DNA from 4 places in the Mesorhizobium sp. WSM3873 genome. Region 4 is predicted to be linked to each of the others. Evidence: riboswitches for the same ligand, from Rfam matches in the RefSeq annotation. Region 4 holds a riboswitch; each other region holds the start of a gene.

Region 1 (4,261 bases), on a different contig from region 4:
GAACATCAGCGAGCCGCTGCGCGCCCAAGTGATCAGCGCCTCGGTCGAGGTGACAAGGAAGCCCTTGTCGGCCAGCTCATTATTGATCTCGAGGAAGAAGGGATCGTCCTCCCCCACCGGCCTGCCGGTGTTGGGATCGATGATGCCCTTGGGCTTCGGCGCGACGAGGGTGCCTGAACTGTCGTTCAATCCCATTCTAGCGCTCCTTTTTTCCATTCATAGGCAAAGCCGATGGTCAGCACCACCAGGAACACCATCATCGACCAGAAGCCGAGCATGCCGAGCTTGGAGAAGGACACCGCCCACGGGAACAGGAAGGCGACCTCGAGATCGAAGATGATGAACAGGATCGACACCAGGTAGAAGCGGATGTCGAACTTCATGCGGGCGTCGTCGAATGAGTTGAACCCGCATTCATAGGCGGAAAGCTTTTCCGGATCGGGATTGCGGTAGGCAACCAGGAACGGCGCAACGATCAGCGCCAGGCCGACGACCATCGCCACTGCGATGAAGAGCACGATGGGCAGATACGAACTTAGGAGTGCGCTCATGCGGCGACTTTCCTTCGGCGGCCAGTTCACTTTGATTACAGCAACGGACTCTAAGGCGGAAGCGTGACAGTTTAACCCGCTGAACCGTTTTAGGTGGCCTATGCTGCGACGCGGCGAGGGTTAGCGCAGCGGTTTCGGCGACGCAAGTCAAACCTTGTTCAAAATCCGGCCCTGGACGCCATATCGGAAGAAACTGGTCCGATCCGCTCCTGTTTGATTTCCTTCATGTTTTACTCCACTTTTCTATCCTGACATATCTCCCGCCATTTGCCTGCTAGCATGGCCGGAATCACCGACTGGAAACCCCGGCAAAGGATCGGTAGGGATGAAGGAAAAGATCTCGCTCGCCGCAGCAAGGCGCATTGCGCTCGGCGCGCAGGGTTTCACCGATGCGCGGCCTGCCGGCACGCCCGATCGTCGCCATCTCGCCCGCGTGCTTTCCCGAACTGGCCTGCTGCAGATCGATTCCGTCAGCGCCGTGGTGCGCGCCCACTATATGCCGCTCTATTCGCGCCTCGGCCCCTACCCGCTTGCGCTGCTCGACAACGCGGCCGTCACCCGCAAGCGAACCGTCTTCGAATACTGGGCCCATGAGGCTTCCTTCCTGCCCGTCGAGACCTATCCGTTGATGCGCTGGCGCATGCAGCGGGCCGAGAAAGGCGAGGAAATGTATCTCGGCCTCGCCAAATGGGGCCGCGAGCGCAAGGCGATGATCGAGGAGATCTACGGGCAAGTCGCGGAACGCGGGCCGATCGCCGCCTCCGACATCGAAGGCCACAAGGGCAATGGCGGATGGTGGGGCTGGAGCGAGGCCAAGCACGCTTTCGAATGGCTGTTCTGGGCCGGGCGCATCACCACCGCCTACCGGCGAGGATTCGAGCGCTATTACGACCTGCCCGAGCGGGTTCTGCCGCAGGCCATCCTCGACCTGCCGGTGCCCTCGGTCGAGGACGCGCATCGCCAATTGCTGCGCATTTCCGCCCGCGCCCATGGCATCGCAACCTATGGCGATCTGCGTGACTATTTCCGCCTGGCGCCTGGCGATACGAGAGCCAGGATCGAGGAACTGGTCGAGATGGGCGAACTGCTGCCGGTGAAGGTCGAAGGCTGGGACAAGCCCGCCTATCTCCACAAGGACGCCCGCTTTCCGCGCCGAATCGAGGCCCGCGCCCTGCTCGCGCCCTTCGATCCGGTGGTATTCGAACGCATCCGGACGGAAAAACTCTTCGGCTTCCGCTACCGCATCGAGATCTACACGCCGGCCGAGAAGCGCCAGTACGGCTACTACGTGCTGCCTTTCCTGCTCGGCGACCGCATCGTTGCCCGGGTCGATCTGAGAGCCGACCGCCCGGCCGGCGTGCTGCGCGTTCATGCGGCTTTTGCCGAAGCCGGCGCTCCCGCCGAAACAGCCGCACAGCTCTTCGATGAGTTGAAACAGATGCAGGCATGGCTCGGCTTGGAAACCATCGAGGTTACGCCGGCCGGCGACCTTGGGCCGGCGTTGGCCGACATTTCGGTGTCGTAGCCGCGCGTTGACATGCCAGCACCTCTAAGCCTAAATCCGCCGCAGACGGTCTCCTCCCGGCAAGGGGAGGAGCCACGAGGGAATGCGGTGCGGGAAAACCCAAATCCGCGGCTGTCCCCGCAACTGTGAGCGACGAGCCTCAGCCGAAAACCACTGGGATGTTCCCGGGAAGGCGGCGCAAGGCGACGACCCGCGAGCCAGGAGACCTGCCGTCTGAGACATGAGAATCCGATCGCTCGGCGGGTTTTCCGGGCAAGGAGCCTGGTTTTGGATCGCAACGTCAGTTTTCCGGCTAGTACCGCGGACATTTCGTCCGAACCCCGCGACGCGCTATCGGAAGTGACCGTCATCGTCTGCTCCTCCTGCCGCGATGAGACCGGTTCGGACGCGCATCCGCGCGCCGGCGCCCTCCTTGCCGAAGACGCGCGCCGCGCCGCGCCGGACGAGAAAATCCGCATCCGCACCGTCGAGTGTCTCGGCAATTGCAAACGCCGCCTGAGCGCGGCGCTGCTGCGCGACGGCTGCTGGAGCTATGTCTTCGGTGACCTGGAAACGACCAGCGGCGCCGACCTCGTCACCGGCGCAAAGCTCTTTGCCACCTCGACCGACGGCCTCATCCCCTGGCGAGGCCGGCCCGATTCCCTCAAGCGCGGCCTGGTTGCCCGCATCCCTCCCCTCGACCTGCTGAAGGACTGACATGACCGCATCCCTCTCCCGTGTTCCCTGCACTGTCGTCACCGGCTTTCTCGGCGCCGGCAAGACCACGCTGATCCGCAACCTGCTCGAAAACGCCAAGGGCAAGCGGCTGGCGATCATCGTCAACGAATTCGGCGATGTCGGCATCGACGGCGAGATCCTGAAAGGCTGCGGCGTCGACACCTGTCCGGAGGAAAACATCGTCGAACTGGCCAATGGCTGCATCTGCTGCACCGTCGCCGACGATTTCGTGCCGGCGCTCGACCAGATCCTGTCGCGCACGCCGAAAGTCGACCACATCCTGATCGAAACCTCCGGCCTCGCTTTGCCGAAGCCGCTCGTCCAGGCCTTCCAGTGGCCGACGGTGAAGAGCCGCGTGACGGTCGATGGCGTCATCGCCGTGGTCGACGGTCCGGCGCTGGCCGACGGCGGCGTCGCCGCCGATATGGACGCCCTGCAGGCGCAGCGCGCCGCCGACGATTCCCTCGACCACGATGATCCGGTCGAAGAGGTGTTCGAGGACCAGATCGCTTGCGCCGACCTGATCATCCTGTCGAAGAGCGATCTGATGGACGCGGCCGGCTCGGAGCGCGCCAACGCCGTCATCGGCGAGCACGTGGCGCGCGCCGTCAAGGTCGTACCGACCGCACAGGGCAAGGTCGACCCGTCGGTGCTGCTCGGTCTTGGCCTCGCCGTCGAAGACGACATCGAGAACCGCAAGACCCATCACGATGACGAGCTCGACCATGAGCATGACGATTTCGACTCCTTCGTCCTCGATATCCCGTCCATCGCCAGTCCGGATGAGCTGGCAAAGCGCGTCGCTCTCGCCGCCGAGCAGGAAAACGTTCTGCGCGTCAAAGGCTTTGTCGAGGTGGGTGGCAAGCCGATGCGGCTGCTGCTCCAGGCCGTCGGCCCGCGCGTCAACCACTATTACGACCGCGCCTGGACGTCGAACGACGACCGCCGATCGCGGCTCGTCGTCATCGGCCTCAAAGGGCTGAACCGCCCGGCGATCGAGCGTATCCTCGCCGGCTGAGGCAAGACCGAACCGCGATGCACATCCTCACCACGACATCCGCCTCGCTCGACGATCTCGCCGAGCCGATCGACCTCAGGCAGACGCCTGCGGATGTCGTGGCCCTGTCCTTCACCGACAGCGATCTCGCCGGCCTCGCCGCTGCGTGGAAGGCCGACGCCGCGCGGCTGCCGTCGATGCGGCTGGCAGCACTTCGCGATCTCCGCCACCCGATGTCGGTGGATCTCTGGATCGACAGCGTCGCGCGCCATGCCAGGGTCGTCCTGGTCCGCATTCTCGGCGGCTACGACTGGTGGCGCTACGGCTGCGACCAGCTCGCAGCGGTTGCGCGCGAGCGAAATATCAAACTGGCGCTGCTGCCGGGCGAAAGCCACGACGAGGATCTGCGGCTGATCGAAGGCTCGACCCTGCCGCGCGCCGAACTCGACGCCCTGCTCGGCTATTTCCGCG
Region 2 (4,261 bases), on a different contig from region 4:
CACCGAGAAACGGGCGAGCGAACAGCAGATCCAACTCTTGATGCGCGAGGTGAACCACCGCGTCAAAAACCAGTACGCGGTGATCCTTTCCATGATCCGCGAGACGAGCAAGCGCGCGACCGACCCGCGCGCGTTCGAACACCAGATCCGCGAACGCATCATGGCGCTGTCGCGCTCGCACGACCTTTTGGTGCTGAACGACTGGCGCGGCGCGGGCATGGCCGACCTTGTGCGCGAACATCTGCGGCCGTTCGGACACGAAGAGCGCATCTCGCCATCCGGGCCGGACGTGACGCTGCGGCTGAACGCGGTGCAGAACATCGGCATGGCGCTGCATGAGCTGGGCACCAACGCGACGAAATACGGCGCCCTGGCCGGCGACGCCGGAACCGTGCGAATGGACTGGCGGGTAGCCCCGGCCCCCGAAGGCAGCGACTTCGAGCTGGTCTGGGAGGAACATTTTTCCGAACCTGCCGCGGCCGCGGATGCCAAGCCGCACAAAGGCTTCGGCAGCGTCGTTCTCCAACGCGTCGTCCCCACCAGCCTCTCCGGCAGCGCCTCCATGGAACGGCTGCCCGGCCTCGTTCGCTGGACGCTCTCGGCGCCGCTCCCCAACGTGGTTGTCGCCCGCGGGGCGGAGCTGGACGGCGATGAGCAGATCGGCGGGCTGACGTGACGCCGGTTTCATCCTGGGAGACCGAACAGGGCGGCTCGCCGCCACGTCGGAAGCTCGCTGGCGCCGCCGAGCCCTCGCCGTAGCGCCGTACGCCGAATGGCTTGCGCTGCTCCCATTTTTGCTTTCCCCTTCCCCACTTTTTTAGAACAGAAAAGCGCCAGCTTTTCTGTTCTGGACTCTGGATATTTGGACTCTGGATTCTGGCTTATGGATTATGGGGCTTATCCCAGGCCTTAACCCCTGGCTTATCCAAGCGCAGAATTCCATCAAACTTCCAAAGGCTTGGGCTACGGGTCCTCAGCATGCCTTTGAAGCGCGTGCGCACGGGCCGGCGATCTCCTGTTGCTGTCTGGCCAACAGTGAACAAAATGGGAACAAAAATGTCAAGCCGGGCACCGCTGACAGAGCTGGCGATCGTCGCCTTTGCCGTCATCGGCTTCCTGTTGCCGAGGCGCTTTAAGGAGGCAGGCTGGCAGCCGCCGGGATCTGATGGCAGAGAGATGCGGCTGGCCTGCTGCAGCCAGCCGCGGCCGGCGGCTTATGAATTCTTTGCTGCGGATCCGATCTCCACATCGTCCAGCCCCTTGGCCTTGTAGACGACGTAGGAGATCGCCCAGGCGGCGATGAAGATGCCGATAATGGCGAAGCCCAGATTGTTGAAATTGTCGTTGAGCGTGCCGACGCCGTTCCAGAAGCCGCCCGACAGACCGAGCTTGTCACCGATCAGGCCGAGCGCCTCGATGCCGCCGATCAGCACTGCGACAAGGACCGACACCAGGGTGATCGTCATGTTGTAGTACAGTTTGCGGATCGGCTTGACGAAGGCCCACTCATAGGCGCCGAGCATCATCACACCATCGGTCGTGTCGACCAGTGACATGCCGGCCGCGAAAAGCACCGGGAAGACCAGAATGGCTTCGAACGGCACGCCCTTGGCCGCTTGTGCCGCGGACACGCCGAACATGGCGACTTCGGTCGCGGTGTCGAAACCAAGGCCGAAGAGGAAACCAAGTGGGAACATGTGCCAGCTGCGCGACACCAGCCGGAACATCGGGCGGAAGACGCGGGCCAGGAAGCCGCGATTGTTGAGCAGCAGGTCCAGATCCTCCTCGACAAACGCCCCACCGGCCCGCACCCGCCGATAGCTTCTGTAGATCGAGAAGAAGATGACGATGTTCATCGCCGCGATGGCGAGCAGGAAGAGTGCGGAAACGCCGGTACTGATCGTGCCGCCAATCTCCTGAAGGCTTTGGAAACGGCCGAGCAGGGACGTTGCCGCCGCGATAGCCGCAGCGACGATGACGACGATCGTCGAATGGCCGAGTGCGAAAAAGAAACCGACGGAGACCGGCCGTTTGCCGTTCTGCATCAGCTTGCGCGTGACATTGTCGATGGCCGCTATGTGGTCGGCATCGACGGCATGGCGCAAGCCGAGGCCATAAATGACGAGAGCGACGCCAAGCAATGTCGGCTTGTCCTGGAAGGCGACGAAAGCCCACAGCCACGCCCCGACGTTGAGAATGGCGAGCGCGCCGTAGATTGTTATCAGTCTGGCCTTCAGGTCGGGCGCGCTTTTGTTCAGCATTTTCGATAGTTGGATCAGCATGGTTCTGCCTTTGACGTTGCCTGTCATCGCAGGGAACTCGCCCCGCCGTCCGGCCAGGCGCGCACACCGGATCACCCCGTCCGATGTTCTGCTTTGACGTCCATGATGGCAGGTCTCCTGGCTCGCGGATTGCCGCCGCTTTCGCCTTCCCGGCCCATGCAGCCAGTGGCATCGTGAAAACGGCATGCCGCTTACAGTTGCGGGGGCAGCCACGGCTTTGGATTTCTCCGCACCGCGTTCCCTTTTGATCCCCGAAGGGAACCATCAGCGCGAATTCGCCACACCGCGGTTGGCCAGTCAATCGACAACTCCGACGGCCAGAGGCCCCTCACGCCATCGTGACGAAAGGATTGCGGCAGGCGCTGCGAGGCGGGATGACGCTATCGTTGGCCCGATTGACCACAAGTAGGCCAAGCGGAAGGTTTCTACACCATTACATCGCGCTAATGTAAGGCTATCGTTATGCATCTTCCTGGCAAGAGGCGGCGGAAAGAAGATAGTGCTGTGTGAAGAACAAGCTGCGGCCTTTTTCTTAGTCACCCAAGCAAAAGAGAACATTTCCATTCCACAGCTGTGGATGGCCGCCTACTGCGCGCTCGCATAGCCAGCAAATATGTGCTCTACTCGCCGAACCTTGGGAGGCGGGACACAATGTATCGGGCTGTTGCTTTAATTGCCGCGCTGGCTCTAGCTGGCTGCGCAACTACATCAGAGATGCCGCTGGCTCCAAACGTAGTACGGTTGGATACTCACGCTAGCGGAGCTCTTTTCACTGGGTCTGCCGGCGCGATCACAATGAAGAAGGCGGCTGAGGCAACTCTGTCTCGCGGCTATACGCACTTTCGGTTTGAGCAAGCTTCAACTGCCTCCGGCTCCAGGTTTGTCGGTATGTCCAGCAATACGTTCGGTAGCGCAAATGCAACGGTAATGGGCAGCACGGCTTACGGTACTTACAGTGGAACAACCATTAGCACGCCCATGTATGCTCCGACGGCTGATATCGGTGTCACGGTCATAATGTTTCATGCCAATGAACCAGGCGCGCAAGGCGCTTTTGATGCCGCCGAAGTTCTGAAAAAAGGCGGGAGGGTGTGATGTGGGGCGAAGGAGGGCACCGCCCATTGAGTGCCTTCCAAGCCCCCAGCGTCGGCTCGGTATTCACCTCCAGCCTCTTCCGCTTGGTCCTCCTCGCCAAGCACCTCGCCCTTCACCCAGCGGCCGCCGATCCAGATTGGGTCGATCAGGTGGTCGCGCTAGGGTCTGGTGGTAGTGGGATGATGAGGATGCTCAGGCCGCCGGTAGTTTAGCATCAGAGGCGCATCAGAGGGGTGATCTGGCGAGACGAGGAAAGCGCGAGATGCATCGCTGCCATTCAAATTGGATCCTCATCGTTGACTAAGCTTTCAAGTAATCCCAACTATAAGATGGGCTTTGTTCTAAAGCGTTGAACGAACTATGTTCGCCAAATTTGAACGCAAAGCAGTACTCAATGTCCTCGGCGGCTTTCTTGCCGGATATGGGTTCACGGCTTTTGTCTGCTTCTTTGTCCTGATTCAAGTTTGGGAATCAGCCGCCCCTCATTTTCCCGATCCCGCGACAGGGTTAATCTACCGACACAATGAGCATGGCTGGGTCACCTACTTCTCAGCTTTTCAGGCGACCAGTTGTTGGCTCCTCTTTTTGACGTCGATTCCAATAGCGTTGGTCGGTGGTCATATCAGGCCCAAGCGCAACTGGAATGTTGTTGCAAGCAGGTTTGGCATCAGGTCCACCTATGAAGCAGACGACCCGCGTCGCGTTGGCCGATGGGGGTTTCTTGCAGGGGTATGTTTTGCTCCCGTCGTAATCGTCGTAGCAGCGCCGCCGCTGGTTCGTTGGCTGAATGGGATTGGGTTCGTCGCCAACTTCTGACGCCACTTTGCCACGAAAGGGCTGTCTAGATTATTTCCGTCATTGTTGGCCGATTACCCTGATTGAGG
Region 3 (4,261 bases), on a different contig from region 4:
CTGGGCTCGACCGCCTTCATGCGCTCGGTGCGTTCCTATGAACGAGCGCAGATGGCGGCTGTCTACCGAACCTATCTCGATTTTTCCGAGCTGACGCCGCCGCTGGTCTATTCGGTGGTGCTGACCTTCTTCGGTCTTGGCTCGGTGTTCGTCACGCTCGGCCTGTTGGCCGCCTTCTGTGGATTCTTCACCTGGCGCTATCTGCCGAAGTCGTTTTGATCGGCTGCAACGCCGCATGGCGCCCACGCACCCACTCGTGGAAGCGGCGCAAATCGTACTCCTCGGGCATCAGCACGCCGGCCTGGTGGCGGATCGAGTGCAGGCCCTTCTGGTTGATCTCGCAGATCGCGGCGTCCTCCTCCAGCACCTGCGCGCCGAAGGCGACGATGTTGTCGATATCGGTTTGTGCCAGGGCATCGGGCGCGAACAGCCATTCGGCGGTGAGTTCCGTCTGCTCCGGCCCTAGCGGGGCGAGACGCACCGTGCGGACATAGTCGACATGGCCGACGACGAACATCGAGGGCAGCGAGGTAGCGTAGGTCTGGCCGGCGGCTCGCTCGGCCGGCGTCAGCCCAGCAAAGACCGGTCCATGGACGCGTCCGTCGCGCGACCAGGTCTCGGCGCCGGCGCGCAGGCCGCCGGAAAACTCCGGCGCATCATTATCCGCATAGCGCGCCCATTCCGGATCGTCATGCCTCGCCATCAGGCCGCGGCCATAGATCGGCACCAGCCGCGACAGGTCCTTATGGACGCCAGGGCAATGCAGGCATTCGTTGAAGTTCTCCCAGAAGATTTTCCAGTTGCAGTTCATCACCTTGGTGAGCCGGTGCCCGGGGACGAGCGTCTCCAGCGGCCAATTCGAAAGATCGCGGGAGGCGGAGTCGAAGGAGGCTTCCGCCGAGCCATCGGATCCTCTGCGAGATTGATGAAGACGAGGCCGCGCCACACTGACAGCGCCACCCGGTAGAGCGGATAATTGTCCTTGTTGAAGCCTTCGGGCAGCGATTTCGATGGGATACGGACGAGATCGCCGCGCAGCGAATAGGTCCAGGCGTGGTAGGGGCAGGTGAGCAGCCTTGCCTTCAGCCGCCCTTCGCTTTCCTGGCAGAGCTGCGAGCCGCGATGCCGGCAGGTGTTGTGGAAGGCGCGCAAGCTCCCGGTCTCGTCGCGCAGCACGACGACCTCCTGCGAGCCGATACGCGCGGTTCGAAAGGCAAGAGGTTCCGCGAGATCGGCTTCGCGGCAAACCATGAGCCAGCTCCGATACCAGATCGCTTCGAGATCGAGCCGGTAAGCGTCGGCTTCCCGATAGGCGCTTGCAGGCAATGTCGGCTCGAGGCTGGTGAGGCCATTGTAGCGGCTGTGTTCGCTAGGATTTGGCTGCATGAGCGGCTCCCCTTGGCTGATGACAGCCGACACCCGGGCAGGACCGTTGTCAATTGCGCGGCCATTGTCGCTTCCGGGTGCTGCCCTTAAGGTCACTTCGTAATCGCCTGCGGTTCCGCCGGCTGCCCAGGATTGCAAGCATGCCTGCAAGAACGATGTCGCTGACCGTGGAACTGGTCGCCCGCTGTTTTCGCGCGGTCGATGACCCGGGGCCCGACCCGGATGCCGAGCATCTCGTGGACAGCGACTATGAAGCCATGCTGGATGCATTCGAGGCCGAGCTACCTGCAACCGAGCCTCTCTGGCTGTTCGGCTACGGCTCGCTGATCTGGAAGCCCGAGATTGAGCATGTCGAGGAGCGCGTCGCCGTGGCACGCGGCTGGCATCGCTCCTTCTGCATGAAGATGACGCGCTGGCGCGGCACCAAGCAAAGCCCCGGCCTGATGATGGCGCTGGATCGTGGCGGCCAATGCAAGGGCGTTGCTTTCCGCCTGAACGGTGGTGACCGCCGGCAGGCCTTGGACAGGCTTTTTCGCCGCGAGATGACGCTGAAGCCGACCAGCTACCGACCTCGCCTGCTGCAACTCGCAACCGACAAGGGACCGTTGAGAGCGCTTGCCTTCGTTATCAATCGCAAAGGCACGACCTATGCCGGCCCACTCAACGAAGACGAGGTGGTCGACAGGCTGGCGACCTCGTGCGGCCACTGGGGTTCAGGCGCCGACTATCTCTACAACACCGTGAAGAACCTCGAACAGCGCGGTATTCACGACCGCCATTTGTGGCGATTGCAGCAGCTCGTCGCCGAGCGGATCGCCGGATCTTAGTCCGAAACCGGTGCCGCAATCACGCTGCGGCGTGACGGAATTTGGTTTGCCGGTCGCGACGATTCTGCCTATAGTCGATGGCGTCGTCGGTTCCGTTTTTGGAGCCAAGAGGGAATGCGGTGAGGGTGGAGTCTTTGCCCTAAGCCGTGGCTGCCCCCGCAACTGTGTGCGGTAGTCCTCTCCATAGACCACTGAGGTTTGTCCTCGGGAAGGTGGGGAAGGGTGCGAATCCGCGAGCCAGGAGACCTGCCGGCGACAGGAAAGTTGACTTCGATGCCCTCGGGTGGAGGGCGAAAGGACAAGACATGAATACCGCTTCCGTCGCCCTCGGCGCCTCCGTCTCCTCGCAGTCGCGCATCATGCAGCTGGCTCTCGCCGCGCTGCTCGGCATTTTCGTCGTCGGTTTTGTCGGCTTCTCGCACATCGATGCGGTCCACAACGCTGCCCACGACTATCGTCACTCGATGGCTTTTCCCTGCCACTGACGAAGGCCCGATATCATGAATCTGTTTCGCAACGTCGTGTTCGTCGCGGCGATCGCAGGGCTCGTGGCGGGCATCGCGCTTGCCTGCATGCAGGCCTATGCGACCGTGCCGCTGATCCTCAAAGCGGAAGTCTATGAAAAGGCGGGCGGCGGTCATCACCACGACCATGCCGCCAACACTGGAACTGGCACTGCCATGAGCTCGGCCGAACCGGCGGGCAATGCGATGAGCAGCGCCGCTCCTGCGTCGACGGAAGCGGCGGCTCCGACCGAGGACGAGGGCTGGGCTCCGGCCGACGGCTTCGAGCGCTTCGCCTTCAACGTTGTCGCAAACATCGTCACCGGCATCGGCTTCGCACTGATCCTGGTCGCGGTGTCGGAATTCGCCGGTGGCATCGGCAGCTGGCGCCAGGGCGTGTTCTGGGGCCTTGCCGGTTTTGCGGTTTTCACGATCGCGCCCGGCCTCGGCCTGCCGCCGGAACTGCCGGCCATGCCGGCGGCGGAACTTCTGCCACGCCAGATCTGGTGGATTTCGACGGTGGCCGCAACCGCGGTCGGCCTTGGATTGATCGCCTTTCGCAAGTCGCTGCCCTTGGCAATTCTGGCGGTCGTGCTGATCGTCGCTCCGCACGTAGTCGGCGCGCCGCAGCCCGTCAGCTTCGAGACGGCGATTCCCGAGGGGCTGCACCATCAGTTCGTGGTGGCGGTGACCCTCACCGATCTGGTCTTCTGGCTGGTGCTCGGTGCGGCCGTCGGTGTGGTGCGCGGGCGCTTCACCGGTACATCGACCAGCCTGCGCGACAGCTTTGCCTGATCGCGCGGACGGCCATCTGACCTTCATCATCGGCGGTGCGCGCTCCGGCAAGAGCGCGCATGCCGAGTGCCTGGTGGCGGCAAGCCCGTCGCCTTGGGCCTATATCGCCACCGCGCAGGCCTATGACGAGGAGATGCGCGAGCGCATCGCGCTGCATCGCTCGCGCCGCGGCAAAGGCTGGGTCACCGTCGATGCGCCGCTCGACCTGGTCCGCGCGCTCGACGCCTTGCCCGATCACCAGCCGGTGCTTATCGATTGCCTGACATTGTGGCTGAGCAATCATATGCTGGCGGACCACGATATCGAGGCCGAGTGCCGGCGGCTCTCGGATGTGCTTTCGCAGCCGCGCGGACCGTGGTTTGTGGTCTCTAACGAAGTCGGGCTCGGCATCGTGCCGGACAATGCGCTGGCGCGCCGGTTCCGCGACGCCGCCGGGCGGCTCAACCAGCAGGTCGCGGCTGTCGCCGACAGCGTGCTGATGATGGTGGCGGGGCTGCCGCTCAAGGTGAAGTGACATGGGCGAGATCAAAGACACGATCATCGACGACAAGGATGCCGAACGCCATCGAGCCAAGATGGCCAAGCGCAAGGCGGTGCAGGATGCCGAGGTGGCCGGCAAGACGATCGAGAAGGGACTGCTGATCGTCAATACGGGGCCGGGCAAGGGCAAGACCACGGCTGCGTTCGGCCTGGCGCTGAGGATGCTCGGCTACGGCAAGCGCGTCGGCGTCGTCCAGTTCATCAAAGGCA
Region 4 (4,261 bases):
TGGGACTTCAGCATCGGCCGGTCGGTGTCCATCATGATGCGGACGTGGCCGTTCATCGTCTTTCGCATCATCGTCTATTTCGGCATCACGGTGGCCTACATAACAGCGACCGGCACCGGCGCCAGCGTCGGTTACGGCGTCGGCCACATCTCGACCGATCCGGACGGGCCGATGTCCTTTGCCTTGTGGGGTGGGGTGGTCGGCTTCGGCGTGGTCTCGATCGCCGTCTACTGGATCCGCGAATACATTCTCTATGTGCTCAAGGCAGGCCATATCGCCGTCATGGTCCATCTGATCGACGGGCAGGACGTTCCCGACGGCCAGGGCCAGATCGCCTATGCGCGCGAAGTGGTGACGAAGCGCTTCGCCGAGGCCAACATCCTTTTCGTCGTCGACCAGCTGGTGAAAGGCGCCATCCGCGCCATCACAGGGCTGATCGGCGGCGTTGCTGCGTTCCTACCCATTCCAGGCTTAAGCGGTCTGGTGAGCTTCATCAATACCGTCATCCGCCTGTCGCTGACCTATGTCGACGAGATCATCCTCGGCTACAACATCCGCACCAATTCCAACTCGCCTTTCGAGACCGCCAGGCAAGGCGTCGTGCTCTACGCGCAGAACGGCAAGTTGATGGTCAAGAACGCCGTCTGGCTGGCGGTGATCATGTGGGGCGTTTCCTTCGTCATTTTCCTTTTGATGCTGGCGCCCGCCGCCGCGATCCTCTGGGCCATGCCGGGCCAGCTTGCCGGCTGGGCCTTCGTGTTGGCCATCGTCTTCGCCTGGGCCTTCAAGGCGGCTTTCATCGAGCCCTTCGCCATCGCTTCGCTGATGCAGGTCTACTTCGCCACCATCGAGGGCCAGGTCCCCAATCCGGAATGGGACCGGCGCCTGGCCGAAGCCTCGTCCAAGTTCAGGGAATTGCGCGACAAGGCGCTCAGCCCCTTCGGCGGCTCGCGCTGGGATTCGCCAAGGACCGCTTGAGCAGCAGCCCCGGCCACGAAGGCCGCCTGATCACGGCTTCGCCCCTTCACGGGAACCAAGGCGAGCGATCGCCGATTTGAGCGGCGCCTCGCCGGCGCCGCAAAAGGTCTCGCTCATCACCAGCTCGGGCAGCGGCAGGCGCTTGCCCCAGCCATGCGCTTCGAGGTCGGGCCTCGGCGCGAATTCCGAGACGCGGCCGACGCAGAGATAGGCGATCGGCGTGACGTGCTCGGGGATCGACAGCAGTCGCTTCAGTGCTTCGGGCTCGATGATGCTCACCCAGCCGACCCCGACGCCTTCCGCCCGCGCCGCGAGCCAGAAATTCTGCACCGCGCAGACGGTGCTGTAGAGGTCCATCTCCGGATTGTGCCAGCGCCCGAGCGGCGAGTTCTTCGAGCGCTGGCGGTCGCAGGTGATGCAGAGGTTGAGCGCGCTTTCGCAGATGCCCTCGAGCTTCAGCTTGCGGTAGAGCGCCCGCCGCTCCACCTCGATCGCCGGCAGTTCCTGTTCGCGCGCGGCCAAAAACAGGTCGCGCACCTGCCGCCGCCTTGTGGCGTCCCGGATGACGATGAAGTTCCAGGGCTGCATGTAGCCGACCGACGGCGCGTGGTGTGCCGCGGTGAGCAGCCGCGCCAAAACGCTGTCGTCGAGATCGTCGGCAAGGAAATGGCTGCGCACGTCGCGCCGGGTGAACATGGCTCGGTAGACGGCGTCGCGCGCCAATTGGTCAAAGTCATCGCCGCCGGCGGCGGCTGTTCGTGCCTGCATCGCTTGTCCCCTTGCGATAAGCAGTCCTCCGCCTGACCATGCGGATGACCATGTCTGCCGGGCCGGTCTTCTGGCTCGGGATCGACCCGCATCCGGCGCCTTCCCGTCTGGGACAGTGGCGTTTGCCGGCGCGGTCCCCCTCACAGCGTTGGGCACGCCACGGATTTCAACCGTGTTCCCGATTCTCCCGCGTTGCGGGCACCAGGCAGCGACGCGACCTTATCGCGAAGCCGAAGCCGGGCCAATGCCGCCAGCGACACGATTGGGCGCGATTTCCCCAATCATTCGGCGCTGAAACATGGCTATCCGTGCGACAGGTGCCTAGATTAGGCGCCATGACCACTCGTCTTTACACTCATCCGGTATTCCTGGAACACCTCACGCCGCCCGGCCACCCCGAGCGGCCCGACCGTTTGCGCGCCATCGAGCGCGTGCTCGACGACGAGGCTTTTTCGGCCCTCGACCGCGTCGAGGCGCCGGAAGGCGACGAGGCGACGATCCTTTACGCGCATCCGGAGGATTTCGTCGGCCGTGTCCGCGCTGCGATTCCCGAGACGGGGATCGTCTCGATCGATGCCGACACCAGCGCCAGCCCGAAAAGCTGGCAGGCGGCGGTGACGGCGATCGGCGCGGCCAACGCCGCAGTCGACGATGTGTTCGAGGGCCGTGCCGCCAATGTCTTCGTTGCCGCGCGTCCGCCCGGCCATCACGCCGAAAAAGCGACCGCGATGGGCTTTTGCCTGTTCAACACCGCGGCGATCGCCGCCCGTTATGCGCAGGAGAAGCATCTGGCCGAGCGCGTCGCCATCGTCGATTGGGATGTGCATCACGGCAACGGCACGCAGGACATTTTCTGGGACGATCCGTCGGTGCTCTATTGCTCGACCCACCAGATGCCGCTTTATCCGGGCACCGGTGCCAAGAGCGAGACCGGCGCCGGCAACATCGTCAACGCGCCGCTTGCGCCGAGCACCGGCAGCGACACGTTCCGCGACGCCTTCCTGTCGCGCGTGCTGCCGTCGATCGACGCCTTCCAGCCGGATCTGATCATCATTTCCGCCGGTTTCGATGCGCACCATCGCGATCCGCTGGCCGCGATCAACCTGACCGAGGATGATTTCGACTGGGCGACCGGCCAGCTGATGGAGCGCGCCGGGCGCCACAGCGGCAACCGGCTCGTCAGCCTGCTGGAGGGCGGTTACGATCTGCAAGGATTGGCATTTTCGGTCGCCGCCCATGTCGGGCGGCTGATGAAGGGATGAATGATGGCTGATGAAGCTAACCAAGACGTCAAGGCGATGAGCTTCGAACAGGCGCTCGACGCGCTGGAGAAGATCGTCGATGATCTGGAGCGCGGCGACGTTCCGCTCGACCAGTCGATCAAGATCTACGAGCGCGGCGAGGCGCTGAAGGCTCATTGCGACCGCTTGCTCAAGGCCGCCGAGGACAAGGTCGAGAAGATCAGGCTTTCGCGCGACGGCAAGCCGATTGGAACGGAGCCGCTCGACGCCGAGTGAGGTATATTGAGATTCAGGTGAGGCCGGCCTGCAAACGGCGGCTTCCTGCGGTTCCGGTGCTCAGATGCTTTCAAGTACGCTCCGCTCCGGCACTCGGAACCTGCCATTTTCCGCTCGGTCTGACCTGAATCTCAACACACCTCGGTGCACAATGTCAGACCGGTTCGGGCAGAAAGCAGGTAAGGAGTTAAAGCATGTGCCGAAACATCAAGACCCTGTTCAACTTCGATCCGCCGGCGACCGACGACGAGGTCCATGACGCGGCGCTGCAGTTCGTGCGCAAGCTGAGCGGCGCGACCAAGCCGTCCAAGCGCAACGAGCATGCCTTCAACCACGCCGTCGAGGCGATCGCCGCCGCCGCGCGCGAGCTGCTTGACAGCCTCGAAACCACCCAGCATCCGCGCAACCGCGAGGAAGAGGCCGCCAAGGCGAAGGCCCGATCCGCGCTCCGCTTCGCCTGACGCCGGTCATGAGCTTCTTTCCGGGCAACGATCCCGAGGCCGGCGACGCCTTCGCCTGCGACCAGATCGAGTTGATGGTCATTCCCAACGCCAAGGACATTGGCGGCTTCGAGGTTCGCCGCGCCTTGCCGACGGCGAAACGCAGGCTGGTCGGTCCGTTCATCTTCTTCGACCGCATGGGCCCGGCCATCCTGCGTGCCGGCCACGCGATCGACGTGCGCCCGCATCCGCATATCGGGCTGTCCACCGTCACCTATCTGTTCGACGGCAAGATCAGGCATCGCGACTCGCTCGGCACCGAAATGGTGATCGCGCCGGGCGACGTGAATTTGATGACCGCCGGCCGCGGCATCGTTCATTCCGAGCGCACGCCCGAGGAATTGCGCGGCGCGCCGATGTCGATTTCCGGCCTGCAGACCTGGCTGGCGCTGCCGGACAGCAAGGAAGAAATCGCCCCGGTGTTCGCGAACACGTCGGTCGTCCAACTGCCCGAAATCGATGCCGAGGGCGTTAGCGGCCGCGTCGTCATCGGCGAAT

The links. A riboswitch is a leader RNA that binds a small molecule or an ion and turns the genes downstream of it on or off. The one in region 4 is predicted to bind cobalamin.
Region 1: it holds a riboswitch for cobalamin, as region 4 does, so the genes downstream of both, A9K71_RS18285 (DUF1636 family protein) here and bluB (5,6-dimethylbenzimidazole synthase) in region 4, are expected to answer to the same signal.
Region 2: it holds a riboswitch for cobalamin, as region 4 does, so the genes downstream of both, A9K71_RS15430 (HoxN/HupN/NixA family nickel/cobalt transporter) here and bluB (5,6-dimethylbenzimidazole synthase) in region 4, are expected to answer to the same signal.
Region 3: it holds a riboswitch for cobalamin, as region 4 does, so the genes downstream of both, A9K71_RS19710 (CbtB domain-containing protein) here and bluB (5,6-dimethylbenzimidazole synthase) in region 4, are expected to answer to the same signal.

Annotation. Positions count from the first base shown of each region.
Region 1 covers NZ_LYTM01000027.1:28,108-32,368, reverse strand. The annotation lists gene A9K71_RS18300 (NADH-quinone oxidoreductase subunit B) at 1-195, opposite strand, end outside; gene A9K71_RS18295 (NADH-quinone oxidoreductase subunit A) at 186-551, opposite strand; gene A9K71_RS18290 (winged helix-turn-helix domain-containing protein) at 877-2,076, shown strand; cobalamin riboswitch at 2,106-2,305, shown strand; gene A9K71_RS18285 (DUF1636 family protein) at 2,344-2,772, shown strand; gene cobW (cobalamin biosynthesis protein CobW) at 2,774-3,811, shown strand; gene cobN (cobaltochelatase subunit CobN) at 3,829-4,261, shown strand, end outside.
Region 2 covers NZ_LYTM01000021.1:28,857-33,117, reverse strand. The annotation lists gene A9K71_RS15435 (HWE histidine kinase domain-containing protein) at 1-676, shown strand, start outside; gene A9K71_RS15430 (HoxN/HupN/NixA family nickel/cobalt transporter) at 1,215-2,282, opposite strand; cobalamin riboswitch at 2,372-2,563, opposite strand; gene A9K71_RS15425 (hypothetical protein) at 3,078-3,377, shown strand; gene A9K71_RS31550 (hypothetical protein) at 3,738-4,193, shown strand.
Region 3 covers NZ_LYTM01000034.1:3,367-7,627, forward strand. The annotation lists gene A9K71_RS19695 (MFS transporter) at 1-219, shown strand, start outside; gene A9K71_RS32680 (SRPBCC family protein) at 188-811, opposite strand; gene A9K71_RS32685 (aromatic ring-hydroxylating dioxygenase subunit alpha) at 811-1,386, opposite strand; gene A9K71_RS19705 (gamma-glutamylcyclotransferase) at 1,527-2,213, shown strand; cobalamin riboswitch at 2,284-2,482, shown strand; gene A9K71_RS19710 (CbtB domain-containing protein) at 2,519-2,698, shown strand; gene A9K71_RS19715 (CbtA family protein) at 2,714-3,511, shown strand; gene cobU (bifunctional adenosylcobinamide kinase/adenosylcobinamide-phosphate guanylyltransferase) at 3,504-4,025, shown strand; gene cobO (cob(I)yrinic acid a,c-diamide adenosyltransferase) at 4,027-4,261, shown strand, end outside.
Region 4 covers NZ_LYTM01000023.1:314,823-319,083, reverse strand. The annotation lists gene A9K71_RS17185 (hypothetical protein) at 1-978, shown strand, start outside; gene bluB (5,6-dimethylbenzimidazole synthase) at 1,009-1,746, opposite strand; cobalamin riboswitch at 1,789-1,967, opposite strand; gene A9K71_RS17175 (histone deacetylase family protein) at 2,082-3,008, shown strand; gene A9K71_RS17170 (exodeoxyribonuclease VII small subunit) at 3,012-3,263, shown strand; gene A9K71_RS17165 (DUF2277 domain-containing protein) at 3,458-3,724, shown strand; gene A9K71_RS17160 (pirin family protein) at 3,733-4,261, shown strand, end outside.